Regions from separate parts of the Mesorhizobium humile genome, predicted to be linked through region 3. Evidence: predicted binding sites of a transcription regulator. Region 3 holds the regulator's gene; each other region holds the start of a gene.
What was found. The regulator PhoB, encoded in region 3, activates phosphate uptake and scavenging genes when phosphate is short. The targets are predictions, from matches to a motif close to TGTCATNNANCTGTCAT.
Positions count from the first base shown of each region.

Region 1: the regulator PhoB is predicted to act here: its motif matches at 2,442-2,458, upstream of phnC (phosphonate ABC transporter ATP-binding protein).
Region 2: the regulator PhoB is predicted to act here: its motif matches at 2,173-2,189, upstream of olsB (l-ornithine N(alpha)-acyltransferase).
Region 4: the regulator PhoB is predicted to act here: its motif matches at 1,695-1,711, upstream of RFM52_RS11545 (alkaline phosphatase D family protein).

Region 1 is NZ_JAVIIV010000015.1:76,125-80,335, reverse strand. It holds gene phnL (phosphonate C-P lyase system protein PhnL) at 194-901, shown strand; gene RFM52_RS21525 (DapH/DapD/GlmU-related protein) at 898-1,515, shown strand; gene RFM52_RS21520 (DUF1868 domain-containing protein) at 1,656-2,366, shown strand; gene phnC (phosphonate ABC transporter ATP-binding protein) at 2,540-3,397, shown strand; gene phnD (phosphonate ABC transporter substrate-binding protein) at 3,539-4,211, shown strand, end outside.
Region 2 is NZ_JAVIIV010000015.1:131,464-135,674, forward strand. It holds gene grpE (nucleotide exchange factor GrpE) at 1-376, shown strand, start outside; gene RFM52_RS21780 (trimeric intracellular cation channel family protein) at 495-1,127, shown strand; gene olsB (l-ornithine N(alpha)-acyltransferase) at 1,234-2,121, opposite strand; gene RFM52_RS21790 (ATP-binding protein) at 2,407-4,211, opposite strand, start outside.
Region 3 is NZ_JAVIIV010000010.1:215,762-219,972, reverse strand. It holds gene pstA (phosphate ABC transporter permease PstA) at 1-119, shown strand, start outside; gene pstB (phosphate ABC transporter ATP-binding protein PstB) at 116-919, shown strand; gene phoU (phosphate signaling complex protein PhoU) at 940-1,647, shown strand; gene phoB (phosphate regulon transcriptional regulator PhoB) at 1,664-2,353, shown strand; gene RFM52_RS17330 (ROK family protein) at 2,682-3,923, opposite strand.
Region 4 is NZ_JAVIIV010000006.1:47,783-51,993, forward strand. It holds gene RFM52_RS11545 (alkaline phosphatase D family protein) at 49-1,623, opposite strand; gene RFM52_RS11550 (MFS transporter) at 1,933-3,216, opposite strand; gene RFM52_RS11555 (TetR/AcrR family transcriptional regulator) at 3,295-3,903, shown strand; gene RFM52_RS11560 (hypothetical protein) at 3,949-4,211, shown strand, end outside.

The DNA of each region.
Region 1 (4,211 bases), on a different contig from region 3:
GCGGCGCTGACTTGGCGAGAAGGCGCGCCGTGGACGCCAACCTCGCCCCGTTAGCTTCGGTTTGCGCAGAGCGACTCCTCAGCCGGGCTCCGGCGCTGCCCCTCATTGTCCTGCCGGACATTTCTCCCCGTATAGTGACGGGGAGAAAGGGCTGTACCCTCCCGCCGACACACGACAACCGGAGCACCTTCTAATGCCCACCCCTCTCGTCGTTTCCGACGTCGCCAAAAGCTTCACCATGCATCTGCGCGATGGCGTCACACTGCCGGTGGTGACGGGTGTCTCCTTCTCGATCCGCGCCGGCGAATGCGCCGTGCTCGGCGGTCCGTCGGGTGCTGGAAAAAGCTCGATCCTGAAGATGCTCTATGGCAACTACGCCGTCGACGAAGGCCAGATCATCGTCCAGCATGGCGGCGGCCTGATTGACCTCGCCTCCGCCAGCCCACGCACCGTCCTTTCCGTGCGCCGCCACACCATCGGCTATGTCAGCCAGTTCCTGCGCACCGTGCCGCGCGTTTCCGCGCTCGACGTCGTCGCCGAACCGCTGGCCGAGCGCGGCGAGGACAGGGAAAGCGCGCGGGCGAAGGCGCGTTCGCTGTTGGCACAGCTCAACCTGCCGGAAAAGCTCTGGGCCTTGCCGCCCGCGACCTTCTCGGGCGGCGAGCAACAGCGCGTCAACATCGCACGCGGCTTCATCACCGAGCATCCAATCCTGCTGCTTGACGAGCCCACCGCCTCGCTTGATGCCAGGAACCGCGATGTCGTGGTCGAGCTCATCGCCGCAAAGAAGGCGGCGGGCGTTGCCCTGCTCGGCATCTTCCACGACCTCGACGTGCGCGACGCCGTCGCCGACCGCGTCATCGATGTCACTGCCTTTGCCGCAGGGAAGATCGCTGCATGAGCAAAAAACTTTCGGAGGCGCCGCTGATCCATCCGACGGCGCAGGTCGAAAACTCGACCCTCGGCCGCTGGACCGAAATCGCCGAGCGCTGCCGCGTCGCCGAATGCGAGCTCGGCGACTATTCCTACATGATGCAGGACTGTGCCGTGTGGTGCGCGACCATCGGCAAGTTCTCCAACATCGCGGCGAGCGTTCGCCTCAATGCCACCAACCACCCGACCTGGCGGCCGACGCTGCACCATTTCACCTACCGCGCCTCCGACTATTGGGATGACGCCGAGCATGAAAGCGAGTTCTTTGCCCAGCGCCGCGCCAGGCGCGTCATCATCGGCCACGACACCTGGCTCGGCCACGGCTCGACCGTCCTGCCCGGCGTCACCGTCGGCGACGGCGCGGCTGTCGGCGCCGGCGCCGTGGTGTCGAAAGACGTCGCGCCCTACACCATCGTCGGCGGCGTGCCGGCAAAGCCGATCCGCGAGCGTTTCGACCGCCGCACCGCCGAGCGCTACCAGGCGCTTGCATGGTGGGATTGGGACCACGCCCGCCTGCGCGCCGCGCTGGATGATTTTCGCGAGCTGGAGGCCGAGGCGTTTCTGGAGAAATATGGCGGCTGAAGATCGTGAATGGTGAATGGTCAATAGTGAATGGCAACGAAGCTCTTCTTCCCACCATTCACCATTCACCATTCACCATTCACCATTCATACCCTTGACACATGACTCGGACAGGACGCCATCTCCCCCAGGAGATCGCCATGCTCGACACGATCAGACCTTCGCTCGCCGGGTTTTTCGAAGGCACCAATCCGACGCCGCCCACCCATCTCGGCACCCGTTACGACACGGCTGGCAACTTCCTCGTCGAGCCCGGCAACACCGTCGTCTGCCATCTGGTCGAAGGCTCGCCTTCGCAAGCTGCCATCATCGAGGTGCGCGAGCGCATCCGCGCCATGCCCGACGCGGATCGCCTCGCCTTCACGCCGATCTCCAGCCTGCACATGACGCTGTTCCAGGGCATCATCGAGTATCGGCGGCGCCTTCCCTACTGGCCGTCCGACGCGCCGCTCGATACGAGCATCGACGACATGACCCAGCTCTATCTCGACCGCCTACAGGGTTTCGAAGGCCGCGGCGCGTTCAGCGTCAAAATTGTCGAAGTGGTGCCGACCGGCCTGACGGTTGCGGGCGCCACAGAGGAAGACCGGCTTGCGATGAAAGCCTGGCGCGACGCGCTGTCAGTGCCGTTCGGCTACCGCCATCCGGACCACGACACTTATGTCTTCCACATCACCTTCGCCTACCAGATCCGCCGTCTCGCCGACGAACAGGCGGCAGCCTGGCAGGACCTGTTCGACGACTGCCCGTCATTCCTCGATCGCGAAGCTCCCGTGATCGAGCTCAGGCCCCCGGCCTTCTGCAGTTTCAAGGACATGAAGCATTTCGAGGAATTGCTGGTGCTTGGTTGATCCGGATGCATGTCGCCCAAAAGTGCGCGGCGATTTTGGGGTAACGACATGCATGAACAAGGATGGCCTGTGACTCGTAACAAAACTGACATCAATCCGACACCGCAGCTTCATCGGCCTGCGCTAGCGAAGCTTAACAGACCTGCAAAAGCGCGACGGACTGGAGTTTTGGTATGTCAGCATCATCGGCCACGCTCGAAATCCGCGGCGTAACCCGACGATTTGGCAAGAATACCGCCGTCAGCGACATCAACATCTCGATCCCGCGCGGTCAGATGGTCGGCATCATCGGCCGCTCGGGCGCCGGCAAGTCGACGCTTTTGCGTATGATCAATCGTCTCATCGATCCCAGCCAGGGGTCGATTTTTTTTGACGGCGCCGAGGTCTCCAGCCTGCAGGGTTCGCCGTTGCGCCGCTGGCAGCGCGACTGCGCCATGATCTTCCAGCAGTTCAACCTCGTGCCGCGTCTGGACGTGCTGACCAACGTGCTGCTCGGCCGCCTCAACCACCGCTCGACGGTCTCCAACCTGCTCGGCATGTTCACGCGCACCGAATGCGCCGAGGCGGTGGCCGCGCTCGAGCGCCTCGACATCGCCCGCACCGCGCTGCAGCCGGCCGGCACGCTGTCCGGCGGCCAGCAGCAGCGAGTCGCGATAGCCCGCGCCATGATGCAGCAGCCGAAAGTACTTCTGGCCGACGAGCCGATCGCCTCGCTCGACCCGCTCAACGCCAAGGTGGTGATGGACTCGCTGCGCGACATCAACCTGCGCGAAGGCATCACCGTCGTCACCAATCTGCACACGCTGGACACCGCGCGCGCCTATTGCACCCGCATCATCGGCATGGCCGCCGGCAAGGTCGTCTTCGACGGCGCCCCGGAAGACCTCGACCGCAACGCCGTGCGCACGGTCTATGGCGCCGATGCCAGCGGCGCCGAGATCTCCGAGGCCATCACGTCGACCAGCGTGACCATCAAGCCGAAGATCACCGCATCCGCCGGACCGCTCGAACCAGCCTTTCCTGGCTACTGAGCCCACCGCCCTGGCCCATTCGGTCCGGGCAAATCGTGGATTTCAGCAGAGCAACCCGGATCGCCCGCCAGCGTCAACGGCAAGACTTGAAAAATCAGAACGCCGCCGGCGCGCAGCCGGAACAACAGGAGAGAGATCGAAATGTTCAGAAAGATGGTTTTTGGAGCAGTTTCGCTGCTCGCCATGGCGGCAAGCGCCGCGCACGCCGCTGACATCAAGGAATTCCGCGTCGGCATCCTCGGCGGCGAGAACGAGACCGACCGCCTGCGCAACTACCAGTGCCTCGCCGACCACCTGAAGTCGGAATTCGGCTTCGAGAAGGTGTCGCTGTTCCCGGCCGCCGACTATGACGGCGTCATCCAGGGCCTGCTCGGCGGCACGCTCGACTTCGCCGAGCTCGGTGCCTCCGGCTATGCCAGCGTCTATCTCAAGGACCCGAAGGCCGTCACCCCGATCCTCACCACCAAGCAGACCGACGGCTCGACCGGCTATTATTCGATCGGCCTGGCGCTGAAGACCTCCGGCATCACCGACATCAAGTCGGCCAAGGGCAAGAAGCTCGGCTACGCCGATCCGGACTCGACCTCGGGTTACCTGATCCCGCTGACCCAGATTCCGAAGGACACCGGTGCTTCGAACGAGACCTACTTTGCCTCGACCCAGTTCAACGGCGGCCATGAGAACAACGTGCTCGCCGTGCGCGACGGCAAGGTCGACGTTGCCGTGGACGATTCCTCGGGCATCGGCGACTTCAAGAACGGCTACACCTCAGGCACCTTCCACAAGGAAGTCGCCAAGGGCGCCGTCGACCCGA
Region 2 (4,211 bases), on a different contig from region 3:
CGACAATCTGCGCCGCGCGCTGGACGCGATTCCCGCCGAGGCGAAGGCTGGCGGCGATGCCGGTTTCAAGGCGTTGATCGAGGGCGTCGATCTCACCGAGCGCGCCATGCTTTCGGCGCTGGAGCGCCATGGCGTGAAGAAACTCGCGCCCGAAGGCGAGAAGTTCGATCCGAACTTCCACCAGGCGATGTTCGAGGTGCCCAATCCGGAGGTTCCGGCCGGCACTGTCGTCCAGGTGGTTCAGCCGGGTTATTCGATCGGCGAGCGCGTGCTGCGGCCGGCAATGGTCGGTGTCGCCAAGGGCGGTCCGAAGACCGCCGCCGAGGCGAAGGTCGAGCCGGGCCCGGTGAACGAGCAGGCCGAGAAGGATGCGTGATTAGGGAATAGGGAATAGGCAGTAGGCAGTAGGGGGAACGAGGGCGATATCAATCGCGTAGCTTCGTGCTATTCATACTCCCCCATTCCCTACTGCCTAATCCCTACTGCCTATGCCCTTGAATCCCATCGCCTTGCTCGACTATGCCGGCGTCGCCGTCTTCGCGGCGACGGGCGCGCTTGCCGCATCGCGCAAAGAGCTCGACATCATCGGCTTCCTGTTCCTGGCCAGCGTCACCGGAATCGGCGGCGGAACGCTGCGTGACGTCATCCTCAACCTGCCGGTGTTCTGGGTCGCCAACAGCGGCTATGTGCTGATCTGCGCCGTCGTGGCGGTGCTGGTCTTCTTCAGCGCCCACCGGTTCGAATCCCGTTACAAATTGCTGCTCTGGCTCGATGCCATCGGACTTGCCGCTTTTTCGGTGATGGGCGCCGCGAAGGGGCTGGCGATCACCGGCTCGCCGGTCGTCTCGGTCATCATGGGCGTGCTGACGGCAACCTTCGGCGGCATTTTGCGCGACCTGCTTGCCGGCGAGCCCTCGGTGCTGCTCAGGCCCGAGATCTATGTCACGGCCGCCCTTGCCGGCGCCGCCATCTTCACCCTTGGCGATCTTGCCGGCCTGCCGGCGCTGGCGTCGAGCCTGCTCGGCTTCGCGGGCGCATTCTTGGTGCGCGGCGGGGCGCTTAAATTCGGCTGGTCGTTTCCGGCCTATCGGAGTCGGCCGGGGCGAAGGCCGGAGGATATTCCGTGAGAGAGTGAATGGTGAATGGTGAATGGTGAATAGTAAAATGGTCGGTTGGTGGCAGGGGCTGCGAGCCCTCAACCATTCACCATTTACTATTCACCATTCACCGGAATTACGCCGCGAAGCGCTGCCCCTCGCCGCCATAGTAATTGACGTAGCGGGCGCCGATCTCCTTGACGGGCATGACGACGAAGACGTCGACGGTCGAGAATTCGTGGTCGATGACGCAACCGTCGCCGATGCGGGCGCCGACGCGCAGATAGCCCTTGACCAGCGGCGGCATGGCAGCGATCGCCGCCTTGGTGTTCACCGCCTCGATCGGCATCAGGTCCATGGAGCAGTAGCGTCCCGGAACCGCGCGGACATCCCAGGCGGAGTCGGTGCGGCAATGATGGGCGAGGTAGGTCAGCGCCTCGGCATGCGCTGCCGGCACGATGCCGTGGAAGGAGGCGCAGCCGGTCATCACGCCGATATTGTAGTGATTGATGTAGGCCCAGATGCCTTGCCACAGCGCCTCGATGGTGCGCTTGGAGCGATATTCCTTCAGAACGCAGGAGCGGCCGAGCTCGAGGAAGCGCTGGCCGGGGTGCCGCGCGACAAGCTTGGTCAATTCGAACTCACCCTCGGAATAGAAGCCTCCGGCGGCCGTGGCGATCTCCTGCCGCAGCAAGCGGTAGGTGCCGACGATGCGACGATGTTCAGGGCCGGGAAGGGACGTGTCGAACACAAGAAGGTGATCGCAGAGCGGGTCGAAACGGTCGGCGTCGCGCCGGTCCTGCGCCTGGAACAGGTCCTTCCTCGCGCCAAGCTCGTCGTAGAATACCCGATAGCGGACCTCCTGGGCGGCGGCGATCTCGGCCTCGTTGCGGGCGAGCCGCACTTCGAGATTGCCGATACGGCCCAGCGGAGCACCGTTTGCGACGGCGTCGACGGTACGGGCGGCGAGCAGGGCGCCGCCGGCATTCGGCCGAGTGTCACATTCAGGCACGACTGTATGCACGAGTGATTCTCCTTCGAGCCATCCCTCTTGGCACGGGGATACGGTGTAGGTGCAACAGGATTGTGACAGTACCGTGATACGACGTGGCGGGCAATACTTTGTCGGCTGGGCAATACCCTCAACCGGCTATCTTGTGACCACGAAAGGCAGGCAAGCCAAGGCGTTCAACGGTCAAAAATTTCCTTAAAGCAGGTCGCGTGAAAAAGGATTCACGCGACCTGCTTTAAGTTTTTGATTTAAGCATGTCTTTGCCCCGAAACCGGGCCCACTTTCGGGAGACATGCTTTAGGCCGCAACCTGGCCCTCGACCGCCTGGACGAGTGCGTCCGGGTCGAGCGGCTTGGTCACGAAACCGCTGGCGCCGTGGGCGAGCACGGCATGCCGGGTCTTTTCCTGGCTGTCGGCCGAAAGCACCATGATCGGGATCGGCGGCATGGCGAGCGACTCTTCATGGCGACGGATGGCGGCGATCGCGTCCAGCCCGTCCATGACAGGCATGTGCAGGTCCATCAGCACCACATCGAAGCGGAACTTGAGGCCGGCATCGGTAACGGCCTCGACCGCGGCCTTGCCGTTGCCGACGATCCTGACGCGATGCCCGGCCTTGAGGAGCGTGGCGCGGGCGAGCATGGCGTTGATGTCATTGTCTTCCGCGATCAGCACCGACAGGCCCTGGTCGCGCTTGCGCACCGAGGATGCCCCGCGCGGCTCCGGCTGCGGCTGCACGAGCGGGGAGCCATGGCTGGTCAACAGCACCCGCAGCAGGGTCTCGCCGCGCACCGGCCTGGCGAGGAAAGTGGTGTAGCCGCTGGCGCGGAATTCACCGAGCATGCCGCGATCCGTCGGCGCGATCAGGGTGATGGCCTCACAGTCGGCGAAGCCCGCGTCGCGCAGCCGCCTGAGCAGCCTGCCATCGCTGTTTTCGAGCGCCGCGTCGATCAGGAGCACGTTGCAGCCGGCGGCGAAGGGAGCGGCCTGGCTTGGTGTCGCCGCGATCTCGACGATGCCGCCATGGGCCCTGATCGCGCGGGCGATGGCATCGGCCTCGACGGCGTTTTTCGACACGATCACCGCCCGCCGGTCGGCAAGGATGTTGTGGCGATGCGGCGGCGGTTCGGTCGCGGCGACCGCCGGAAGCTCGAGGACGAATTCGGACCCTTCGCCGAGTCGGCTCAAAACCGAGATCGTGCCGCCCATCGCCGTCGCCAGGCGCTTGGAGATGGCAAGACCGAGACCCGCGCCGCCATGGACCCTGGTCGAGGTGCCGTCGGACTGCTCGAACTCCTCGAAGATGCGCTCCATGTCCTCTTCGCGCAGGCCCGGGCCGGTGTCGGCGATGGTGAAGCAGATGCGGTCGGTGGTTTCGGTGCGGGCGCGCGCCACGGTCAGCAGCACGCCGCCCGTGTCGGTGAACTTCACCGCATTGCCGATGAGGTTGAGCAGCACCTGGCGCACGCGGCCGGGATCGGCGGTGATCATCTGCGGCACGTCGGGCTCGACATGGCAGCCGAGGCCGATGTTCTTGGCAAAGGCCTTCGCGGCAAGAAGCTCGATGATGTTGTCGGCGATCTCGCGCAGCGAGGTCGGCTGCGGCTCGGGCTCGAAGCGGCCCGCCTCGATCTTGGAATAGTCGAGCAGGTCCTCGATGAGCGCGAGCAGCGCGCTGGCCGAAGTGGAGACCGCGCCGACATAGGTGCGTTGTTCGGGCGAGAGGTCGGTATCGGCAAGCAGCTTCGCCATGCCCATGATGCCGTTCATCGGCGTGCGGATCTCGTGGCTGACGGTGGCGAGGAAGCGCGACTTGGCCTGGCTGGCATATTCGGCCCGTTCGCGCGCGGTGATCAGCGAGGATTCGGCGCGCTTGCGGGCGGTGATGTCGCGGGCGATCGCTCGGTGCGAGACCGCGCCCGTGTCCTTGTCGCGCACCGACAATTCGATCCAGGAGAACCAGCGCGGCCCGTTCGGGGTGCGGATCGCGACATCGGTGGAACTCAGGCATTCATGATCGGAGAAGGCGGCGTCGGGAACGACACCGACATCAATGCCAAGCTCGGCCAAGGTCTTGCCGGCAAGATCGCGCGCGTCGATCT
Region 3 (4,211 bases):
TCAGCCCTTACGAGGAATGGCAGCAGCTGGCCTGGACGGGCGCACTCATAATCACCCTTACGGTTCTCGGGCTGAGCATCATCGCCCGCAGCCTGACCGGACGCAGAGAGGACAGATGAAACCGATGTTGTCCACCGACCTGAACGTAGCCGACACGACCGTCGAGAAGGCCAAGATCGAGGTCAAGAACCTCAATTTCTACTATGGCCAATCGAAGGCGCTGAAGGACATCAACCTGTCCTTGCCGGAGCGCAGCGTGACCGCCTTCATCGGCCCGTCGGGCTGCGGGAAGTCGACGCTGCTGCGCGTGCTCAACCGCATCTACGAGCTCTATCCGAAGCAGAGTGCCGAGGGCCAGGTACTGCTCGACGGCAAGAACATCCTCGACCGCTCGCAGGACCTCAACCTGCTGCGCACCAAGATCGGCATGGTGTTCCAGAAGCCGACGCCGTTCCCGATGTCGATCTACGAGAACATCGCCTTCGGCGTCAGGCTGTATGAGAAGATCAGCAAGGCCGAGATGGACAGCCGCGTCGAGTCGGCGCTGAAGCGCGCCGCGCTGTGGAACGAGGTCAAGGACAAGCTCAACGCCAGCGGCCTCAGCCTTTCCGGCGGCCAACAGCAGCGCCTGTGCATCGCCCGCACCGTGGCGGTGAAGCCCGAGGTCATCCTGCTCGACGAGCCGGCCTCGGCGCTCGATCCGCTGTCGACCGCCAAGATCGAGGAACTGATCGACGAGTTGCAGGCCGACTATACGATCGTCATCGTCACCCACAACATGCAGCAGGCGGCGCGCGTGTCGAGGCAGACGGCGTTCATGTATCTGGGCGAGCTGGTGGAGTTCGACCGGACCGAGAAGATCTTCACCTCGCCGCGCGAAAAGCGCACGCAGGACTACATCACCGGCCGCTTCGGCTGAGTTCATACGAGGACATCATCATGGCCGAACATACCGTCGCTTCCTTCGACGAGGATCTGAGGCAGATCAGCCGGCTCATCAACGACATGGGCGATCTGGCCGGCTCCATGGTCGGCGGCGCGACCAGGGCCCTGCTCGAAACCGACAATGCGCTGGCGCAGCGCGTCGTCTCCGACGACGCCATCATGGACGCGCGCCAGCGCGAGCTCGACGACCGCGCCATCACGCTGATCGCCAAGCGGCAGCCGATGGCGGACGACCTGCGCAACGTTGTCGGCTCGATCCGCATGGCGGGCGATCTCGAACGCATCGGCGATCTTGCCAAGAACATCGCCAAGCGCGTTGGCGCGGTCGGCGTCAGCACCGCGCCGCGCGACCTCACGCATTCGATCGATTCCATGGCGCAGCTGGTGCTGATCCAGGTCCAGGCCGTGACCCAGGAATATATGGTGGGCGACGCCACTGCGCTGGCCAAGCTGCGCAACGACGACGAGCGCATCGACGTCAAATACACGTCCGTCTTCCGCGAGCTGTTGACCTACATGATGGAAGATCCGCGCAACATCACCGCTTGCACGCATCTTCTGTTCTGCGCCAAGAATCTCGAGCGCATCGGCGACCATGTGACCAACATCGCCGAGAACGCCTATTATGTGCTCACCGGTACGCAATTGCCCGCCAACCGTCCCAAGCAGGACGAGACGGCAATGTCGGCGCCGGCGGCCTGACGAGAAGGTTACCCCGATGATCGCGCCACGCATCATGGTGGTGGAGGATGAGGAGCCGCTGGGGGTGCTGCTCCGCTACAATCTCGAATCCGAGGGTTACCAGGTGGAAGTGGTGACCCGCGGCGACGAGGCCGAAATCCGCCTTCAGGAAAACGTTCCCGACCTGCTCGTGCTCGACTGGATGGTGCCGGCGGTTTCCGGCATCGAGCTCTGCCGGCGCCTCAGGATGCGGCCCGAGACCGAGCGGCTGCCGATCATCATGTTGACGGCGCGGGGCGAAGAAAGCGACCGCGTGCGCGGGCTCTCGACCGGCGCCGACGACTACCTGGTCAAGCCGTTCTCGACGCCGGAATTCATGGCGCGCGTCAAGGCGCTGCTGCGCCGCGCCAAGCCGGAGGTGCTGTCCAGCGTGCTCAAGGTCGGCGACATCGTGCTCGACCGCGAGTCGCATCGCGTCTACCGCAAGAAGAGCGAGATAAGGCTCGGCCCGACCGAGTTCCGCCTGCTCGAATTCATGATGCGGCATCCTGGCCGCGTGTTCTCGCGCAGCCAACTGCTCGACAATGTCTGGGGCGAGACGATCTATATCGACGAGCGCACGGTGGACGTCCATGTCGGCCGCCTGCGCAAGGCGGTCAACAACGGCCGCATGCCCGACGTCATCCGAACCATTCGCGGGGCGGGTTACGCGATCAGGGAGGATTAGGGATAGGGCGCGGAAGCGCTGACGGGCTCCGCTCCCGGCATCTGCGATGGTGATTAGCCGAGACGCTTCTAGCGTCGTCATCCACGGGCGGAGCAAGGAGCGTAGCGACGCAGCGCAGACCCGAGGATCCATTCCGTGACTTCGACGCGCCGGGGCGGTGCAGAATTCTGCTCCGCTGCGCCTACGATCGAAGTAACGGCATGGATTCCAGGGTCTGCGCTGCGTCGCTTCGCTCCTGCTTCGCCCTGGAATGACGAAGCTGCGGGGCCATCGCTAATCTCAAGCGTCTGCTGCTGTCCTCAGCGACCAGCGGTCACTTCAAAGCCGCTCAGGCCACGTTTTTTCCGCTGCCCGCTCTTGCCTGCATGCCCGGCGCGAAAATCTCCTGGTCGACGAAGGTCAGCGCGCGCATGGCGCAGCCTTCGCGGATCAGCGGCAGCTCGTTAGGCTCGGTGTCGAAGGAGATCGATTCCGAGTGCTGGCCGCCCGCGGTCTGGGCGATCGCCGCCCTTAGCGCCGGCTCGATCAGGTCGAAGGCGGCCGCGCTGACGCCGACCATGGCCACGGGCGCCGGGTCGATGAGGGCGAACAGGCTGCCGAGACCGAAACCAAGCGCCTCGCCGGCCCGACGGTAAGCCTCCCGCTCGGGGCCGTCCTTCTCGCGCGCCTTGGCGGCGAGGGCTCGCATGTCGGCGTCGCCGACGTCGACCGGCTCGGCGTCCTCGCTCATTTTCATGGCGCTGCGCCAGATCGCGTAATTGCCGGCATAGGCCTCGACGCAGCCGCGCCGGCCGCAGCGGCAAAGCGCGCCGCCCGGGCGGTGGATCATGTGGCCAAATTCGCCGCCCGAGGAATGCGTGCCGGTGAACAGCGCGCCCTTCAGCACCAGACCCATGCCGATGCCGTGCGACAGGAGGATGGCGATGAAGTCGTCGCGATAGCGCTCGGGGTCGCGCCATTGCAGCGCCACCGCCATCATGTTGCAGTCGTTCTCCATGGTGGCGGGGATGCCGAATTCCTGCTCGAGGATGTCGGCGAAAGGAATGTCGGTCAGCGGCGTTATCGGCGACCACAGCATGGCCCGTGCGTGGGAATCGGTGATGCCCTGGATGCCCATGGCGAGGCGGGCGACGCTGCTCACGTCGAGGTCGGGATCCTGCAGCCGGCGCCGGACGATCGCCACGCATTCGCCGATCAAGTCGTCGCGGGGCATGACAAGCGTGTCCAAGCGCTGCTGCTCCTCGGCGACCACCTGGCCGGCATAATCGATCACGGCGACCGACAGGAAGTTCAGCGACAAGACCACGGTCAGCACCGCGGCGGCTTCGGGGTTCAGCGCCAGGCCGATCTGCGGCCGGCCGCGTTTCAGCGCCGTCGGCTCGCTGGCCTTGCTCTCGGTGAGAATGCCTTCCTGGATCAGATCGGCGGAGATCGCCGAAATGGTCGAGTGGCTGAGCCCGGTGGTGGCGGCAATCTCCGTGCGCGAAGGCTGGCCGGCGCGGCGCACGGCCGAAATCACCATGGCGCGGTTGCGCCGGCGCAAATCGTCGTGACGGATTCCGACCGACATGTCTTCGCACGTCCTCCCCGGTCATCGCGGCCTTGTGATGATGCCATGGCCTAGCGTTGACACGCCAGACGGTTCACCATTTGCGGAAACGGCGAACCGTCTGTCTTTTGTTCTGACGCAATTCCGGGCGGAAAACCGCTGCGCACTTTTCCTGGAATTGCTTCTGGATACTGGCAGAAGCCAAGGTCCATGTCATTATTTATTGCGGGTGTCGAAAAAAATGTTCGGACCCATCAAAACCCATCAGAATCGCAGTTGACAGCGTCGTTTTGCTGGATCACTATTTTT
Region 4 (4,211 bases), on a different contig from region 3:
TGCGGGGGAGATGTCCGGCAGGACAGAGGGGGGTGCCTCGCGCCGACCTTACGCAGACCGCACGGGGTCCAATGTCACCTTGTAAAGCTCGTTGTCGTCGCGATCCATCAGCCGCACCGTGAGCTGTTCGGTGGCGCCGGAGATATCGACCAGGCCGAAGAACTGCAGCCCGGCCGACGGCGGCAGGTTCTGGCCCTGCTCGGCGGTCGGCGCCTTGATGAATTTCAGCTCGGGCCCAAACGTCATGTCGAGGTCGTTGGGGCCGAAGGTGCCGGCATGGATCGGGCCGGAGACGAATTCCCAGAACGGATTGAAATCCTGGAACTGCGCCTTGTCGGGATTGTAGTAATGCGCCGCGGTGTAGTGGACGTCGGCGGTGAGCCACACCGTGTTGGTGATGCCGGCATTCTTGATGAAGCGCAGCACATCCGCGAATTCGAGCTCGCGACCCTTCGGCGCGCCATTGTCGTTGTTGCTGACGGCCTCGAAGCCGACCTTCTTCGCCGCGTCGTCCCAGACCACGAGGCTGAGCGGCATGTCGGCGGCGATGATCTTCCAGGTCGCCTTGGAGTTGGCCAGCTCGCGCTTCAGCCACTTGGACTGTTCCTCGCCGATCATGCGCGACTTCGGCGTCAGCGTTTCATCCAGATTGGGGCCGTTGGGGCCGCGATAGGAGCGCATGTCGAGGAAGAACACGTCGAGCAGCGGCCCGTGCGAGATCTTGCGGTAGACGCGGCCCGGCTCCGACGGCTCGTAGCGGATGGTGGTCATTTCGTGGAAGGCGCGCGCCGCCCGGGCGGCCAACACATGGATCGACTTTTCCTTGTAGCGGTCGTCGGCGGCGAGATTCTTCGAATCCGACCAGTTGTTGAGCACCTCGTGGTCGTCCCACTGGTAGAAGGTCGGGCATATGGCGGAGAGGCCAAGCACATGCTTGTCCATCATGTTGTATTTCCACTGGTCGCGGTACTCGTCCAGCGTCTCGGCGACCTTGCGCTTGCCGTCGAGCATGACGACGTTCTTCCACTTACCGCCGCCGGGGAGGTCGACCTCATCCTTCATGGCGCCGTCGGCATAGATCGTGTCGCCGGAATGCAGGAAGAAGTCCGGCGTGTGCTTGGCGATGGTCGAATAGGTCTTCATGCCGGTCTCGTCGATGCCCCAGCCCTGGCCGGCCGTGTCGCCCGACCAGGCGAAGCGCACGTCGCGCTTTGACGACGGCGCGGTGCGGAAGCGGCCGACGATCGGCTCGGAGACAGCGTTGATGTCGGAAAGATCGGCGGCAGTCATGCGATAGAAGATGTCCTGGTCCGATGCGAGGTCGGTGAGCAGCCGCTTCACCGTATAGTCGCTGGCCGGCGAGGTATCGAGCGCAGCCAGCCTGGTGGCGTTGGCGAAGCTTTCGGTCGTCGACACTTCATACATCACGCGCGCCGGGCGGTCGGTGCGGGTCCACACCATGCCGGACGTGGCGTCGACGTCGCCCGACTGGACGCCATGCGTGAAGGCCGGCCGCTGGCTGGCGCGGGAATAATAGGGCAATGCCAGCCCGGAGGCGCCGACAAGGCCAAAGGCGCTGGCCGAGGTGACGAAAGCGCGGCGGGTCAACGAGAGCTTGTTCATGGCTGTCTCCGGATGGCGTTGAACGGGACCGCCAAGCTCACGCCTCAATGTTTCAGGCACATTTCGGAACCATGAAGTTTTGATAACAGTCGACAGCTCTTCCCTTCTCCCCTTGTGGGAGAAGGTGGATCGGCGCGTTAGCGCCGAGACGGATGAGGGGTGTTCCAGCGGAGTGAGGCGTTGACGTTCCTATGGGTGAGGCGTCGCCGGCGTTCCAGCTGAGTGAGACGCTGGCTTTCCCTGGAGCACCCCTCATCCGACCGCTTCGCGGCCACCTTCTCCCACAAGGGGAGAAGGAAAAGTCGCGCCTTAAGCCGCCTGCGGCTCCGGCTCGAACGCCGGCTTGCTGGTATTGATCAGCAGCGAGATGCACGCCGCCGCGATACCGGTCATTCCGGCGATCAGGAAGGCCAGCTCGTAATTGCCCTGCAGCTCGCGCATCGTGCCGCCGAAGGCCGCGGCCGCCGCCGCGCCCACCTGGTGGCCGGCGACGATCCAGCCGAACACGATCGGCCCGCTGCGGTCGCCGAACGCCTCGTTGGCGAGCCTGAGCGTCGGCGGCACCGTGGCGATCCAGTCGAGGCCGTAGAGCACGGCGAAGATGACCAGGCTGGTCGCCGAGAAACCGGAATAAGGCAGGTAGATCAGCGACAGCCCGCGCACCGCGTAGTAGACGCCGAGCAGCTTGCGCGGATCGAAGCGATCGGTGAGCCAGCCGGACAGCGTCGTGCCGATCAGGTCGAAGATGCCCATCATCGACAGCAGCCCGGCCGCCTGCACCTCACCGATGCCCATGTCGCCGCAGAAGGCGATGAGATGCGTGCCGACGAGGCCGTTGGTGGTGAAGCCGCAGACGAAGAAGGTGGCGAACAGATACCAGAACACCCGTGTGCCGGCGGCGCGCCGCAACGTGTTCAGCGTATGCGCCAGGAAATTGCCCTGCGATGCGGGCGACACCGGCGGCACGTCGTCGGCATCCGCGCCGTAGCGCACCTGGCCGATGGAAGCGGGACGCTCCGGCACCAGCAGCAAGACGAACGGGATCAGCGCCGCCGTCGCGATCGCGACCGCTATCGCCACCGGCTTCCAGCCGCCGCTCTGCGCCAGAGAAGCGATGAGCGGCAGGAACACAAGCATGCCGGTGGCGCTGGAGGCCGACATCAGACCCATCATCAGGCCGCGATTGGTCTTGAACCAGCGATTGACGATGGTGGCGCCCAGCACGCTCGCTACCGCGCCCGAACCGATGCCGGAAAACACGCCCCAGGTGATGAAGAGGTGCCAGGGCTCGGTCATCAACAGGCTGAGCGCGGTCGATCCCGACATCACCAGCAGCGCGCCGAGCAGCGTGCGGCGCAGCCCGATGCGTTCCATCAGCGCGGCGGCGAACGGTCCGGTCAAGCCGTAAAGCAGGATGCCGACGCTGGCGGCCCAGGAGGTGACGTCGCGCCGCCAGCCGAAGCTTTCTTCCAGCGGAACCATCATCACCGACGGCGCCGAACGAAGCCCCGCCGCGATCAGCAAACAGAAGAAAATGACGGCAACGACGACGAAAGCGTAACGCTGGCCAAACGGGCGGGACTGGACTATCATGTTACTGACCGGTACGTTGCAATGGGATAGCGCCATACATACGTACCGGTCAGTAACATTGTCAAGCGAGTTGTTTGCATGCCATCGGACAATAAAATTGAAGCGTCGTTGAACGCGCCCCCCGCCCCAAGGGCGGCGGACAAGATCCTGGACGTGGCGCGCGACCTCTTTTATCGCGAGGGCATCAGGGCGATCGGCGTCGACGAGATCGTCAAGCGCGCCGGCGTCACCAAGCCGAGCCTCTACCGCAGCTTTCCGTCCAAGGACGAGCTCGCCGCCTCTTATCTGCGCAAATATGACCTGGAATTCTGGGAGCGGTTCGACGAGGCCGTCGACGCGCATCCGGGCAATCCGCGCGCTCAGATCATCGCATTCCTGACCCGGGTCGGCAAACGCACCCAGAAACCGGACTATCGCGGCTGCGGCATGACCAACGCTGCGGTGGAATATCCCGAGCGCGGACACCCCGCGCGAGTGGTGAGCGAGAACAACAAGGTGGAATTGCGCCGGCGCCTGCGCGCCATGGCTGCAGCAATGGGCGCCGCCGATTCCGACACGCTGGGCGACGGCCTGCTGCTCCTCATCGAGGGCGCCTATATCAGCGGCCAGCTGTTTGGCCTCGGCGGACCGGCGGCCGCCGTCGCCCGCAACGCCGACCTCTTGATCGAAGCCAGCTTGAAGAAATAGCAAACGACGTTACGCTTTCGGCAACTCGAAACGGAGTTGCCTGCCATGCGCGCTCTTCTGATCCCGCTCGCCCTCGCCGGTTTGTGCCAGGCGGCCCAGGCCGGCGAAATCTCCAGCGCCTATACTGATCTCGACTCGAAGAAGGACTGCGTAACCTACGCCCAGGCCGGGCAAGGCGACGGCGACTGGGCGAACCTCGTCTGCTCCGGCTATCGCGGCTACCCGGTGCTGATCGGCTATGACGATGCGCGAGAGTCCGTCTATTACGGCTTTCCATCCGACGACATGACCGCGGTCTGGGAGAGTTT